DNA from 2 places in the Clostridiisalibacter paucivorans DSM 22131 genome. Region 1 is predicted to be linked to the other one. Evidence: a T-box and tRNA genes for the amino acid it is inferred to sense, from the RefSeq annotation. Region 1 holds a T-box; the other holds one or more tRNA genes.

Region 1 (7,342 bases):
AGTCTGTTTGTTGCACCTATTATTACAATGGAATCATTTTTATTGAACCCATCCATTTCCACCAGGAGCTGGTTCAATGTTTGGTCTTTTTCATTATTATTATCTAGATTTCTTTTGCTACCTATGGCATCTATCTCATCTATAAAGATAATACTGGGAGGTTCTTTCTTTGCTTTTTCAAATAGTGTTCTTATACGCTTGGCACCTACTCCTACGTATTTTTCTACAAATTCTGATCCACTGGCATATAGAAATGTAGAATTGCTTTCTCCTGCAAATGCTTTAGCTAAGAGAGTCTTACCAGTTCCAGGAGGGCCATAAAATAATAGTCCTCTAGGTATTTTTGCTCCCATTTGTTTATATTTTTCTGAATCCTTTATAAAATCTATTACTTCTAATAATTCTTCTTTTATTTCTTCTAATCCGGCTACGTCGTTAAAAGTTACATCTGGAGTATTTGAAGTATTGGATTGTTCTGCTTTTTTATTGTTACTACTTAAAGATGCAGCTACTAGTTGATGATTATGTTTCAATTTAAAGTGATAAAATACAAGAAACAAAGTAATGGACCATATAGCTAGTTTGTCTATAGCTGTTAATCTATCTAGAATGGAGAGGTTAAATACACCAAGTACCATTAAGATAGAGGAAAGGAACAACCCTATAAGCATAAGGATGAATATGATTTTATTTTTCAACTTTAGAATCACCTCAGAGTTCAATTAATGTCATAATTTAAGATATTATTATTTTAACCATAATTTAAGTTATTATTATGATTTAAAACTAATAAATAAAATTATATTTCAATTTAGTGTTGACAAAATAGTTATATCCATTTATAATAAATAGGAATACAATAAAGTAGAAGTTTTCCGCTTCTCACCTTATGGCAAAGCTAATAAGGTTAATAAATAGGATTTTGAAACCAGTATATATTGTTATTGGTTGTCCTTTTGAAATTGAAGCGGATAGTTTTGTCTATTTCGCTTTTTTTTATATATTTAATTTATAGGAGGTGTTTTAATATTAAAGAACTTCAAATCAATGGCCAAATCAGAGATAGAGAAGTAAGGCTAATAGACTTTAATGGGGATCAAGTTGGAGTAGTTAACGTAAAAAAGGCTATGAGTATAGCAGAAGAAAGAAAACTTGATTTAGTAAAGGTTGCTCCAAATGCCAAACCCCCAGTTTGTCGTATAATGGATTACGGAAAGTATAAATATGAGCAAGCAAAAAAAGAGAAAGAAGCTAAGAAAAACCAGAAGACAATCAATGTAAAAGAGATAAGGTTAACTCCTAGAATAGAAGAACATGATTTGAATGTTAAAGCTGGTAAAGCTATAAAGTTTTTAAAGAATGAAGACAAAGTAAAGGTTACAGTTAGATTTAGAGGAAGAGAATTAGGACATACAGAGACTGGTAAAGAGGTATTAAATGAATTTGCTAAATTGGTTTCAGATGTTGGAGTAATTGATAAGAAACCTAAAATGGAAGGTAGAAATATGATTATGTTTTTGAGTCCTAAAAATTAACATCTTTGAGAGGAGGAAATACAATGGCAAAAATGAAAACTCATAGAGGTGCTGCTAAGAGGTTTAAAAAGACTGGAAGTGGCAAATGGAAAAGAGGAAGCAATTATAAAAGTCATATATTAGGCAAGAAAACTGCTAAAAGAAAAAGAAATTTAAGAAAACAAAAGCTAGTTAGTGCTAGTGATATGAAGAGAGTAAAAGACTTACTACCATACTAAACTACATTGAGATAAAGGGAGGTAATTATAAATGGCTAGAGTTAAGAAGGCAATTAATGCTAAAAAAAGACATAAAAAGATATTAAAACTTGCAAAGGGCTATTATGGTGCTAAAAGTAAGCTTTTTAGACCTGCTAATCAAGCAGTTATGAAGGCCTTAAGTACAGCTTATGTTGGAAGGAAATTAAAGAAAAGAGACTTTAGAAAGCTTTGGATTTCTAGGATAAATGCAGGTGCTAGACTAAATGGTCTTTCATATAGTAGGTTTATAAACGGTCTTAAAAAGGCTAAGATAGAAATAAATAGAAAAGTTTTATCTGAAATGGCTATTCATGATCCAGAAGGATTTAAACAATTAGTAGAGGTTGCAAAAGAAAATATATAGATATATTTGCTAAAAGTTCCAATTGTGGTTGGAACTTTTTATTTTTCATTATTTCTTTCAATGTTTTGTATAAAGTGGTATAATATTTAATTGATTATGAGCTAAAACTAAATTAATATTACATTATATTGGAGATGATTGATATTAATATAAAAGATGGAATAGATAGATTGAAATTAAATCCTGCTCAAGCATTAGTAGTGGGATTTGCAGGACTTATATTTTTTGGAGCAATATTATTAAATCTACCCATAGCATCTCAAAATGGTAATAGTATAGGGTTTATAGATGCATTATTTACATCTGCTTCAGCAGTTTGTGTGACAGGGCTTATAGTGGTAAATACAGCTGCTCACTGGACATTGTTTGGGAAAATAGTTATTTTGGTCTTGATTCAAATTGGTGGATTAGGATTTATGACTATGGCAACCTTATTGGCATTATTATTAGGAAAAAAAATAACTTTAAAAGATAGATTAATAATGCAAGAAGAACTTAATCAATTTACTATATCAGGGTTAGTTAAATTGACTAGATACATAATCGTGGCAACTATAACAATAGAAGCCATAGGGGCGTTTTTTCTGTCATTTAAATTTATACCTACATATGGTTTGGCCAAAGGGATATGGTTTTCTGTGTTCCATTCCATATCTGCCTTTTGTAATGCAGGGTTTGATATAATAGGTAATAGTATGGAATCTTTTGCAGAGAGTTTTATAGTAAACTTTACGATTGGAGTTTTGGTGATTTTAGGAGGATTAGGATATAGTATCTATTTGGATATAAGTAATAAAAAGAGTTTCAAAAGACTATCATTACATTCTAAAGTAGTTTTGTTAATTACTGGAGTTTTATTAGTTGTAGGATTTGTTGCTGTATTGTTTTTAGAATTTAACAATGATGCTACTTTAGGACAATTATCATTTAAAGGTAAAATATTGGGATCTATGTTTCAGTCAATAGTACCTAGAACAGCAGGTTTTAATAGTATAGATATGGGTGCTATAACTAATGCCACGGCATTTATTATAATTATCCTTATGTTTATAGGGGGTTCTCCAGGATCTACTGCAGGAGGTATAAAAACTACTACTGTTGGATGTATATTATTTAGTGTTTTTTCTGTGATAAAGGGATATAAGGACGTAGAAATATATAAAAAGAGAATACCTGTTGAGCTTATCTTTAGAGCTATTGCCGTTATTGGAATTGGATTAGCTATAGTTGTTTTGGCAGTTACTATATTATCTATAACAGAAGATGCGTCATTTTTAGATATTCTATTTGAGACAGTTTCAGCATTTGCTACAGTTGGACTAAGCAGAGGAATAACATCTAATCTAAGTATAGTAGGAAGACTTATAATAACATTTACTATGTTTGTAGGTAGATTGGGGCCATTGACCATGGCATTTGCATTTGCTAAGAAACAAAGAAGTAAAAAAGGACTATATAGATATCCAGAAGATAGAATTATTGTAGGTTAGGAGGATGAAAATGAAACAGTTTGCTATTATAGGATGTGGTAGATTTGGAACCAGTGTTGCTGAGACATTATATAATATGGGCTATGATGTATTGGCTATAGATAAAAGTGAAGAGAGGGTTCAAGAGATATCTAGCAAGGTAACTCATGCAGTTCAAGCTGATGCTATAGATGAAAATACATTGAGGACTTTAGGGATTAGAAATTTTGATGTGGTCATAGTATCTATAGGTTCTGATATGCAGGCTTCTATTATGGCTACAATGATAGCTAAAGAACTAGGGGTTAGGCTAGTATTGACTAAGGCACAAAATGAACTCCATGCTAAAGTATTAGAAAAAACTGGTGCTGACAGGGTTGTGTTTCCTGAGAGAGATATGGGAAGCAGAGTTGCTAGAAGTCTAGTTTCATCTAATATACTTGATTTCATAGAATTTGCCCCTGATTTTAGCATAGTCGAGGTCAGTGCTATGAAAGAATGGGAAGGCAAGACATTACAAGATTTAAAGCTCCCTACTAAATTTGGAATAAATGTTATAGCTATAAAGAGTGGGGAAATGATGAATATTTCACCTTATGCTGACGATGTAATAAAACCTGATGATATATTAATAGTTATAGGTAATAATGATGATTTGAGAAAGCTTGAAAGAAAGACTAGATAGAAAGGGTTTAATTATGGAAGTAGAAATTACTAGTACATCCAATAAAGTGATAAAAGAAATAAAATCCTTACATAGAAAAAGGGATCGCTGGAATAAAAGACGGTTTTTTATTGAGGGCGTGAAGTCTTTAGATGAAGCATTGAAAACCAGCAGTGATATATTGTATATAATTTATGGGCCATCTCTATTCGATATGGATAATGGTCATGAAATGTATAACAAAATAGTTGAATCAGATATTGACATATATAAGACCACAGATAAGATTTTAAAGGATATAAGTGATACAGAAAATCCTCAAGGGATTATAGGAGTATTGTCATTTCAGATGGAAGAACTACATCATTTATTGAATATAGAGGATAATTTTATTATAGTTTTAGATAAAGTTCAAGACCCTGGTAATTTAGGAACAATAATACGATCAGCCGATGCTTTGGGAGCTAAATCTGTAATTGTGACTAAAGGCTGTGTAGACATATTTAACCCAAAGGTTATTAGAAGTACCATGGGGTCAATATTTCATATGCCAGTAACATACTGTGAAGATATTATGGAATTAATTGTTAAATTAAAGAAGAAAGACATCAATGTTATAACCACATCATTTAGAGAAAGCATACCCTGTTATGAAATGGATTTTAATAGAGATTTTGCTTTAATTATAGGCAACGAATCTAAAGGAGTTTCCATGGATATAATAGAATCATCAGATTATCTTGTTAAAATACCAATGATAGGTGATGCAGAGTCTTTAAATGCTGCAATGGCATCGTCAATATTGATGTACGAAGCATTCAGACAAAGACATAATTTTTAGAAAATTTTCAAATAGTGGAGCTGTAGAACTTGTAATTTAAAAAACCCCATGCTATAATTTAAGTAAATAGCATTAAAGGGGTGTTAATCCTTATGATTGATGCGAAATTTTTTTGGCATTTATTTGAGCTTACTGGATCCATAAATGCATATCTTGTGTATAAAAGCTTGTATAGTAATTGAATAGTTAAAAGTTATGAAAGAGAGAGTAGGTATTATAAAACATTGCAGAGATAAGGTACCTTGGCTGTGAGTACCTTTATGGATTGTGATATTGAAGTTCCCTCTTGAACTGCTGACTTGAAAGACATTTTAAAAGTTTATTAGAGTCATGTCGGCTATTTGTCGTTATTATAATTAAGAGATTTATATTTTATGTATAGATCTATTAAGGATGGTACCGCGGAAAACCTTCGTTCCTTTTGGAATGGAGGTTTATTTTTTAAATATTAGGAAGGAGAGAATATATAATGAAGGAAAGGCTTATGGAGATTAAACAAAGGGCCATTGAAGAAATTAAAGAAGTAATAGATATGGAAGAGTTAGATAAAAAGAGAGTTGAGTTTTTAGGAAAAAAAGGTGAAATAACCCAGGTTTTAAGGGGGATGGGAAAATTATCAGCTGAAGAAAGACCAGTAATCGGAAAACTTGCCAATGAAGTTAGGTCTGTGATAGAAGCAGAAATTGAAACCCTTAAAAGAGATCTAAAAAACAAGGCTAAGGAAGCAAAGCTAGAGTCAGAAAAAATAGATATATCAATGCCTGGAAGAAAAAAGTATTATGGTCATAGACATCCATTGATGAGAACTAAAGAAGAGTTGGAAGAAATATTTATGAATATGGGGTTTGATGTGGTAGAAGGCCCTGAAATAGAGACAGTATATAATAATTTTGATGCTTTGAATGCCCCAGAAGATCATCCATCTAGGGATATGTCTGATACTTTTTATATCACAGAAAACATATTACTTAGGACCCAAACCTCTCCTGTACAAGTAAGAGTTATGAAGCAAAAAGAACCACCAATAAAGATTGTGTCTGCAGGAAGGACATTTAGATTTGATGATGTAGATGATACACATTCTCCTATGTTTCATCAAATGGAATGCCTTGTAGTTGATAAAGGAGTGACCCTTGCAAATCTAAAGGATACTATAGATATATTTGTTAAAGAATTATTTGGTAGTGATTTTAATACAAGGTTTAGACCCCATGACTTTCCATTTACAGAGCCCAGTGCTGAAGTAGACGTATCCTGTTTTAAATGTAAAGGAAAGGGTTGTGACAATTGCAATGGCACTGGATGGGCAATGGAGCTTCTAGGATGTGGAATGGTACATCCTAATGTATTGAAGAAATGTGGTATAGACCCTGAAATTTACAGTGGATTTGCTTTTGGATTAGGTATAGATAGGGTTACTATGGTTAAATATGGATTGAATAATATTAGACTATTATTTGACAATGATATGAGATTTTTAGACCAATTTTAATATATTATGTGATTCTATATGCTGAAAATTAATATAAGGAGGAGTAAGTAATATGTTAGTACCAGTTAAGTGGTTAAAAGAATATGTGGATATAAATAATTTAGAGACTAAAGAACTTGCAGATAAACTCACCATGTCAGGGTCTCATGTGGACTCTATAGAGCTTGTAGATAAAGGAGTGGAAGGAGTAGTCGTAGGAAAGATATTAGAAATTAATCCCCATCCTAATGCTGATAAACTTGTAATTACAGTAATAGATGTTGGAGAGAAAACTCTACAGATTGTTACAGGAGCAGATAATATAAATGAAGGAGATTATATACCTGTTGCATTACATGGTGCTAAATTACCAGGAGGTATCAAGATAAAAAGAGGAAAACTTAGAGGGATAGAGTCTCAAGGTATGTTATGTTCGGCACAAGAATTGGGTATAGCAGAAGACTTAGTACCTAAAAAAATAAAAAATGGTATATTTATATTGGATAAAGAATATCCCATTGGCAGAGACATAAAGGAAATTTTAGAATTATATGGAGAAATAATAGAGTTTGAGATAACTCCAAATAGACCTGATTGTTTAAGTATTATAGGTATGGCAAGGGAAACGGCTGCTACATTAGGTAAAGAATTAAAACATACTAAAATTAATATAGAAAACGAATATGAAGATATTTATGAATATATGAATGGTATAGAAATAAAAGATGAAGATCTATGCAATAGATATTATGGAAGAGT
Region 2 (7,342 bases), on a different contig from region 1:
CACCTGTAGCTCAGTAGGATAGAGCAACGGACTTCTAATCCGTGTGCCGGGGGTTCGAATCCTCCCAGGTGCACCATATGTTGGGGCGTCGCCAAGTCGGTAAGGCACTAGACTTTGACTCTAGTATGCGTAGGTTCGAGTCCTGCCGCCCCAGCCATAAATGATCCATTAGCTCAGTTGGCATAAGCAGGGAGCCAAAACATGCTTTAGGTTTTGTGCGAATCGCTTAGTAAATAGCACAAAATTGGGCTAGTTATTAAAGAATAATGCCATAATCAATTAAAATATGACCCATTAGCTCAGTTGGCAGAGCACCTGACTTTTAATCAGGGTGTCCGGCGTTCGAGTCGCCGATGGGTCACCATATAGGGAGAGGTACCGAAGTGGTCATAACGGGGCGGTCTTGAAAACCGTTAGGGTGTAAGCCCACGTGGGTTCGAATCCCACCCTCTCCGCCAAGAATTTATGGAGAAGTACTCAAGTGGCTGAAGAGGCTCCCCTGCTAAGGGAGTAGGTCCTTTACGGGGCGCGAGGGTTCAAATCCCTCCTTCTCCGCCATTTTAGTGGGCCTTTAGCTCAGTTGGTTAGAGCGCCCGGCTCATAACCGGTAGGTCTGGGGTTCGAGTCCCTGAAGGCCCACCACTAAAATATTCTATACAGGGGTATAGCTCAGTTGGTAGAGCGTTGGTCTCCAAAACCAAGCGCCGTGGGTTCGAGTCCTGCTACCCCTGCCAATATAAATATCGGGGTGTAGCGCAGTTTGGTAGCGCATCTGGTTTGGGACCAGAGGGCCGCGGGTTCAAATCCTGCCACCCCGACCACTTTTGGGCTTATAGCTCAGCAGGTTAGAGCGCACGCCTGATAAGCGTGAGGTCGGTGGTTCGAGTCCACCTAAGCCCACCAAGATGTATATAATAGCTCAGTTGGTTAGAGCGCCCGGCTCATAACCGGTAGGTCTGGGGTTCGAGTCCCTGAAGGCCCACCATATATTTTATACAAAATATATATGTTTGTTTGCCCAGATAGCTCAGTCGGTAGAGCAGGGGACTGAAAATCCCCGTGTCGGTGGTTCGATTCCGCCTCTGGGCACCATAAGCTCCTATCTTGATTGATGAGGAGTTTTTTTATTGAATTAATTTTGGAGATGTTTATATATGAAATATATAATTGGGATATTTGAAAATATAACTTTATATCAATGGGTATTTTATTTTTACTTTTTGATTATAAATATATTTGCAATAATAAATATGTTTTTAGACAAGAAAAAAGCAAAGAATCAAGAGTGGAGAATAAAAGAATCTACTTTGATAATTACGGCATTTTTAGGAGGAGCTTCTGGTATAATGATAGGAATGATAATTTATAAGCATAAATTGAGAAAGAAGAAATTTTATTTAGGTGTTCCTGCTATATATATATTAAATAAGATATTACAGTTTTTTCTATTTAATATAATTAAATAGAAAGGCTAAAATATCTATAGAAAAACTCATAAAAAGTCCTTGACACTTATTTGTAAAGATGATATTATTATATCCGTTGTTAAAACATTACAGACATTATAAAAAAATAATGATAAAAAAGTGTTGACAATAAACAAGAAACGTGGTAACATATTAAGAGTCGACAAAAAAAGTCGACGGACGTGGTTTTCTCAGTTGGTTAGAGCGCCCGGCTCATAACCGGTAGGTCTGGGGTTCGAGTCCCTGAAGGCCCACCATATACATTTTAAAAGTCGGGGTGTAGCGCAGTTTGGTAGCGCATCTGGTTTGGGACCAGAGGGCCGCGGGTTCAAATCCTGCCACCCCGACCACTTTTGGGCTTATAGCTCAGCAGGTTAGAGCGCACGCCTGATAAGCGTGAGGTCGGTGGTTCGAGTCCACCTAAGCCCACCAAGATGTATATAATATGCCCAGATAGCTCAGTCGGTAGAGCAGGGGACTGAAAATCCCCGTGTCGGTGGTTCGATTCCGCCTCTGGGCACCATAAAAAACTTTGCTGTTAACAGCAAAGTTTTTTACATTATATTTACTATTGTTTCATGAATAATTTTTTTAATATTTTCTATAAAATAATTTTTTTTGTCTTTTATTATAATAATATTTTCAGGCACATTATATTTACTATTGTCTAATAATTCTATAGTAAAATCAAAAGAATTTTTATTTATGAAAAAACATTTTTGACCAGTTGACAGATTACCTTCTTGTAAGAGCATATTAAATTTAAAGTTCCCTTCTTTGGTGTTCCATTCTAAATTTGTATTCCCACAAAAATATATTTGTTTTGGGATATTTATAATAGAAGAAGTTCCGACAATAAATAGTGAATTGTCAATCACATCTATTTGCTTTATATTAAAATTAATGTTGCTTTTATTATTTAATATAATTTCAAATCTCAACTTATCATTTATAAGATCATATATTTTTAAGATTTCAGGGAGATAATAGATATCATCTAAGTTGTGTTTCAAAATAATATCTTTAGTTTCTCTATTTTGAGTTTCTAAGTAATTGAAATAAAGTTTAACCATATCTTTTCCAGAAATTTTATCACTTCTGTTTATATTAAGCATTTTTTCTATATCTTTTTGTCTATATTTTTCTAACCCTAAAATGTCTCTATATTTTTTGACTATATTTATTATGTCAATACTTTTATGCTTTGAAATTGTATAATTAAAATTATATTTTTTTAGTCGAGCATTTATAAAAGGGATATCAAACAAATCTCCATTATAGGAAATATATGTATCAAAGTTAGTAAAATCACACAAAAACTTTTCTAATAAAAGATATTCATCATTTAAAGTATCTGCAAAATATTGTTTGATAATTTTTTTTGAATTTTTATAATATACAATGCCAATTATAGTTATATAGTTTTTATTTCTATTGAAGCCTGTAGTTTCTATATCAAAAAAGCATACTTTTTTATTTAAAAATTCTTGTTTTAACTTAGCTGGTATATAAAGTTTATCCATATATGTTTTGGTTATATATTCCATAATGAATCACTCCTTAAAATAAATATAATAATTATTATAACAAATTATAAGATAGATATCAGGTTTTCTTTATAATATATAAGCATTAATATATAATGGGTATATAAAGATTTTGCTTGGGAGGCACGTTTATGGAAGAAATGATTCATACAAATAGAATAATAGAAATTTTAAAAAAAGAAAAAAAGAAGAATAAAGAATTTGATATTAATACATTGAAGGGCTTAATATATTATATAGGAAATATACTTTTATGTTTTAAATTCAATAATAAATTTTCATATTGCAATAAAGGATTACCAAATCTAGATATTTCTTTGGAAACAAAGAATGAATTACTAAATTATATAAAAAAAATTCCCACTAAAGATATATCTAATATATTATTAGGTGAGATATATCAGGGAATTATGACTAAAAAAGATAAAAAAGTATTGGGGCAGATATATACCCCTTCTAATATAGTTAAAGAAATAGTAAACAATAGTATAGATGAAAATAAAATAGTTAAAGATCCTTATTATAAAATAATAGATCCTGCATGTGGGGGAGGATATTTTTTATTAGAGTCACTTAGAAGAATGAAAAATATATTTAACTTATATAAAAAAGATATATTAGAAAAGAATCATGAGATAGCTGAGGAATATGACAAAGGAATCGAAAATTTTATAATTAAAAATAATTTATGGGGAACAGATATAGATGAATTTGCAGTTTTTATGACTAAAGTGTCTTTAATATTAAAGTTAAATAGTGTTCAGAAAATTAATCCCAATGTCTTTAATGTAGATATTTTATTGGAAAGATTTTATGAGAATATGAATATTGATTCTAATAACAAATATAGATGTGTGTTTGATTTAGTCATAGGAAATCCTCCTTATATTGGGCATAAAAAGATAGATAAACAATATAGAATTCAATTGAAAAAAAACTACAGCGATATATATTCAGATAAAGGGGACATATCTTATTGTTTTTTTAAAAAAGGTTTTGATTTGTTGAAAAAAAATGGGGTATTATCTTTTATTACGTCTAGATATTTTTTAGAATCCCCTTCTGCAAGGGATTTAAGAATATACATAAAAGAAAAATTTTGTATAAAAAATATATCTGATTTTAATGGAATAAAAGTATTTAAAGATGTGGGTATAAGCCCAGTAATAATTAAGTTAGTAAAAAAAGAAAAAAAAAGAAATGAAATTAAAATAGATATATATAGAAAAAGTGATAAATTACTAAATAAAAAGAAATTCATGATAAATTATGAAAGTCTTAATGATAGAGAGTGGAGATTAATAACTAGTAAAGAGAGTAAAATTTATGATAAAATAGAAAAAAAAGGTGATACAATCCTTAGTCAAATATGTAATTTTAGTCAAGGCATAATTACAGGGCTTGATAAGGCATTTGTTGTGTATAAAGAAAATATAGAAAATGAAAGTCTAGAAGAAGATGTAATTTTGCCATGGATAAAAAATAGCGATATACTAAGTTATGGTATGAAAGATACTAATAAATATTTGATTTATACTAACCTTATAAAAAACATAGATTACTATCCCAATATAACTAAAAGACTTTTAAAATATAAAGATAGACTTTCTTCAAGGCGAGAATGTGAAAGAAATATAAGGAAGTGGTATGAAATACAATGGGGAAGAAATATAGAGATCTTCAAATCACCTAAGATAGTATTTCCCTTTAAAGCTGAAGCTAATAGGTTTACAATAGATTATAATAATGTATTATCTAGTGCAGATGTATATTTAGCTAAAGTAAAAGAAGGAATAGAAGATTTTTCTATTGAATATATCTTAGGGTATCTAAATTCTAAGATATTTGAATTCTATTTTAAAGTTGTTGGCAAAAAAGTTGGCGAAAGATTATATGAATATTATCCTAATAAATTGAAGACTTTGAAAATAAAATTTACAAAGGATAGCTATATGGTTGAAGAAAAAGTGAAAGATATATTAAAATATAATGAAAGAATTATGAATAAAGATAATATAGACAAGTATAATCATTTAATAAATAAAAACAAATACTATATAGATACTTTCTTTTACAATTTATACAATATAAATGATGATGAAGTTAAAACAATAGAAAAATATATTAAGTATTAGAAAAATTGTAATAAATATTTAAATTGTATGTGGGTGAATTGACAGATATAATAGATTATAACAATAATAATATGCTTTTATATTGAGATTATGTTTGCTTTTGACTATGAGGGGGATAAATCTATGAAAAATAAAACAATTGTTCTAGCTGTTATAATACTTATTTTATCTATATTTAATATTAACAGTGTATGGGCATATACTTATTTTATTGATATCTTTGGACATTGGGCCCAAAATGAGATATTGTGGTCTAGTAATGAAATGGAATTGTTTTTAGGATACGAAGACGGGACATTTAAGCCTGATAATAATATAACTAGAGCTGAATTCGCAGCTATTTTGTATAGAGCTGTCAATGAAAAATCTATATTTATGGATAATAATATAAATATTTCAAATGACAAATCATTAGATTCTCAAGATTACAGTGATATTGATGAAACCTTTTGGGCATACAAAAATATAAAGACTTTACAAAAATATATAGATATACAAAATAAAGATATAAATTTTAAAGATATATTTCCTGGAGATAGATTTTATCCAAATAAATTTATAACTAGAGAAGAAGCTGTATTATTATCTAGTTTTTTTACTATGCCTCCTTTAAAAAAAGAAGCTATAGAGTTTAAAGATTTAAATTATAATTATATGTATTATGATCAAATAAAAGATATGGCTAAAAATAAAATAATATTAGGTTATAGCAATGGTAATTTTATGCCTAAAGAAAAGGTAACTAGGGCTGAGGCTGCCACAATAATGAGAAGAATAGTATATGAAATGGACTTTTTGAAGGATGGATTTTTAAATAAAATTCATCTAAATACTAGTATCTATGATAGTAAATTTATGTTTTTTGGGGATTATTTTGAAACTTATACAGAAAGAAAAGATTTACTATATAAGAGAGCAATATCCACATTAGAATATGAATCTATGGTTAAAGTTATACCATATGAAGAAAGACATTTATACGATGAGGAGCCAATAAGTACATTGAAATCTTTGAAAGAGCAGGACTATTGGAATATAGCTGGTCTTAACTATTATTTGTTACAGTATGGTGGCTTTGATGAAAAACAGAATTTAAAACTAGCAAAAGAAATGATTGATGATTTTATAGCTAGAGATGATTTGAATGCCAATGAATCTAAATTAATTTTACAATTGGCTATTAAACATCTTGACAATAAGGAATTAATAATAAAAGGGTTAGATAAATGGTATAATTTAGTTAAAGATATGGAAGAAAAACTTGATGTCGTATTTCTTAAGTCTAAGATATATATGGAAAACAAAAAATATCAAGAAGCCCTGAAAGATTATATAGATATAGAAAGTCAAGGAGATATTCTTTCTGAGCTTGATACTGACGTTATAAGCAATTTTTACTTAAATAAAGGATTTATTTATTATAAACAAAAAAAATATAAAGAATGTGAAAATATATTGAGAAACGGACTAGAAAGATTAAAAGGTGAATATAATTTAAATGAAAAAATAAATAGTTATTTTAGTAATGTTAATAATGGTAGTTTAAAATTTAATGCCAATATGTATAGTTTTGGAACATTGATAAATATATTATATGAAGAAGGATTCCTTCCTAGGGAAGAACTAGATACTTATAAACAATTTATCGGAGGAATAAAAAAGGCTATGGATTCTTATAAAGACTGATTTCTATACTTATATTAGAATAAAAGGGTGATTTTATTATGCAATCTAAAACTTGTGAACACAAAGAAAGTAATAGTAGAGAGTTAATTAATAAAATAGCATTAGAAAAAGAAAAAATAGTTGATTATGTGTATCTATTATCTAAAATAGAAATACTAGAGATGAATAAAGAGATACAAGAAATAAGAAATACGGAGGATTTAAGGCTTGATGAATTGCAAAATGATAACGAGAATTTAGATGAATTTATAGATAGGGTCCAAGAAGAAATAGATTTAGTAAATGGAAAAAGTAGCTCCCATGAAAAAATATCAAATTTGAAGAGATTAAGAGCTCAATGCATAAATCATATAGAGGTTATTTCTCTATATCTTATAGAATTAGATTATATAAAGGATATACTTGAAGATATATTGAAACATGGAAACCAAAATCTTGTCTATGAAAATACATTTAATTTGAATCAATTTTATGAAGATGTTTTGAAATTTTTAACACAGGATATGGA

Evidence for each region. The T-box of region 1 lies ahead of pheS (phenylalanine--tRNA ligase subunit alpha). A T-box ahead of a tRNA ligase gene usually reads a tRNA of that ligase, here a tRNA-Phe.
Region 2: it encodes a tRNA-Phe, which carries the amino acid that the T-box ahead of pheS (phenylalanine--tRNA ligase subunit alpha) is inferred to sense. The anticodon was not compared.

Annotation. Positions count from the first base shown of each region.
Region 1 covers NZ_JHVL01000028.1:3,571-10,912, forward strand. Annotated here, with positions in the region: gene Q326_RS0109000 (ATP-dependent metallopeptidase FtsH/Yme1/Tma family protein) at 1-698, opposite strand, end outside; gene infC (translation initiation factor IF-3) at 984-1,535, shown strand; gene rpmI (50S ribosomal protein L35) at 1,559-1,753, shown strand; gene rplT (50S ribosomal protein L20) at 1,785-2,138, shown strand; gene Q326_RS0109020 (TrkH family potassium uptake protein) at 2,273-3,628, shown strand; gene Q326_RS0109025 (potassium channel family protein) at 3,639-4,292, shown strand; gene Q326_RS0109030 (TrmH family RNA methyltransferase) at 4,306-5,112, shown strand; T-box leader at 5,299-5,535, shown strand; gene pheS (phenylalanine--tRNA ligase subunit alpha) at 5,582-6,604, shown strand; gene pheT (phenylalanine--tRNA ligase subunit beta) at 6,657-7,342, shown strand, end outside.
Region 2 covers NZ_JHVL01000004.1:132,439-139,780, reverse strand. Annotated here, with positions in the region: tRNA gene Q326_RS0103220 (tRNA-Arg) at 1-76, shown strand, start outside; tRNA gene Q326_RS0103215 (tRNA-Gln) at 82-157, shown strand; tRNA gene Q326_RS0103210 (tRNA-Lys) at 289-364, shown strand; tRNA gene Q326_RS0103205 (tRNA-Ser) at 370-458, shown strand; tRNA gene Q326_RS0103200 (tRNA-Ser) at 468-558, shown strand; tRNA gene Q326_RS0103195 (tRNA-Ile) at 566-642, shown strand; tRNA gene Q326_RS0103190 (tRNA-Trp) at 659-734, shown strand; tRNA gene Q326_RS0103185 (tRNA-Pro) at 745-821, shown strand; tRNA gene Q326_RS0103180 (tRNA-Ile) at 827-903, shown strand; tRNA gene Q326_RS0103170 (tRNA-Phe) at 1,017-1,092, shown strand; gene Q326_RS0103165 (DUF1294 domain-containing protein) at 1,155-1,466, shown strand; tRNA gene Q326_RS0103160 (tRNA-Ile) at 1,651-1,723, shown strand; tRNA gene Q326_RS0103155 (tRNA-Pro) at 1,740-1,816, shown strand; tRNA gene Q326_RS0103150 (tRNA-Ile) at 1,822-1,898, shown strand; tRNA gene Q326_RS0103145 (tRNA-Phe) at 1,914-1,989, shown strand; gene Q326_RS17825 (ribonuclease H-like domain-containing protein) at 2,021-3,013, opposite strand; gene Q326_RS16485 (Eco57I restriction-modification methylase domain-containing protein) at 3,145-5,148, shown strand; gene Q326_RS0103130 (S-layer homology domain-containing protein) at 5,272-6,834, shown strand; gene Q326_RS0103125 (hypothetical protein) at 6,873-7,342, shown strand, end outside.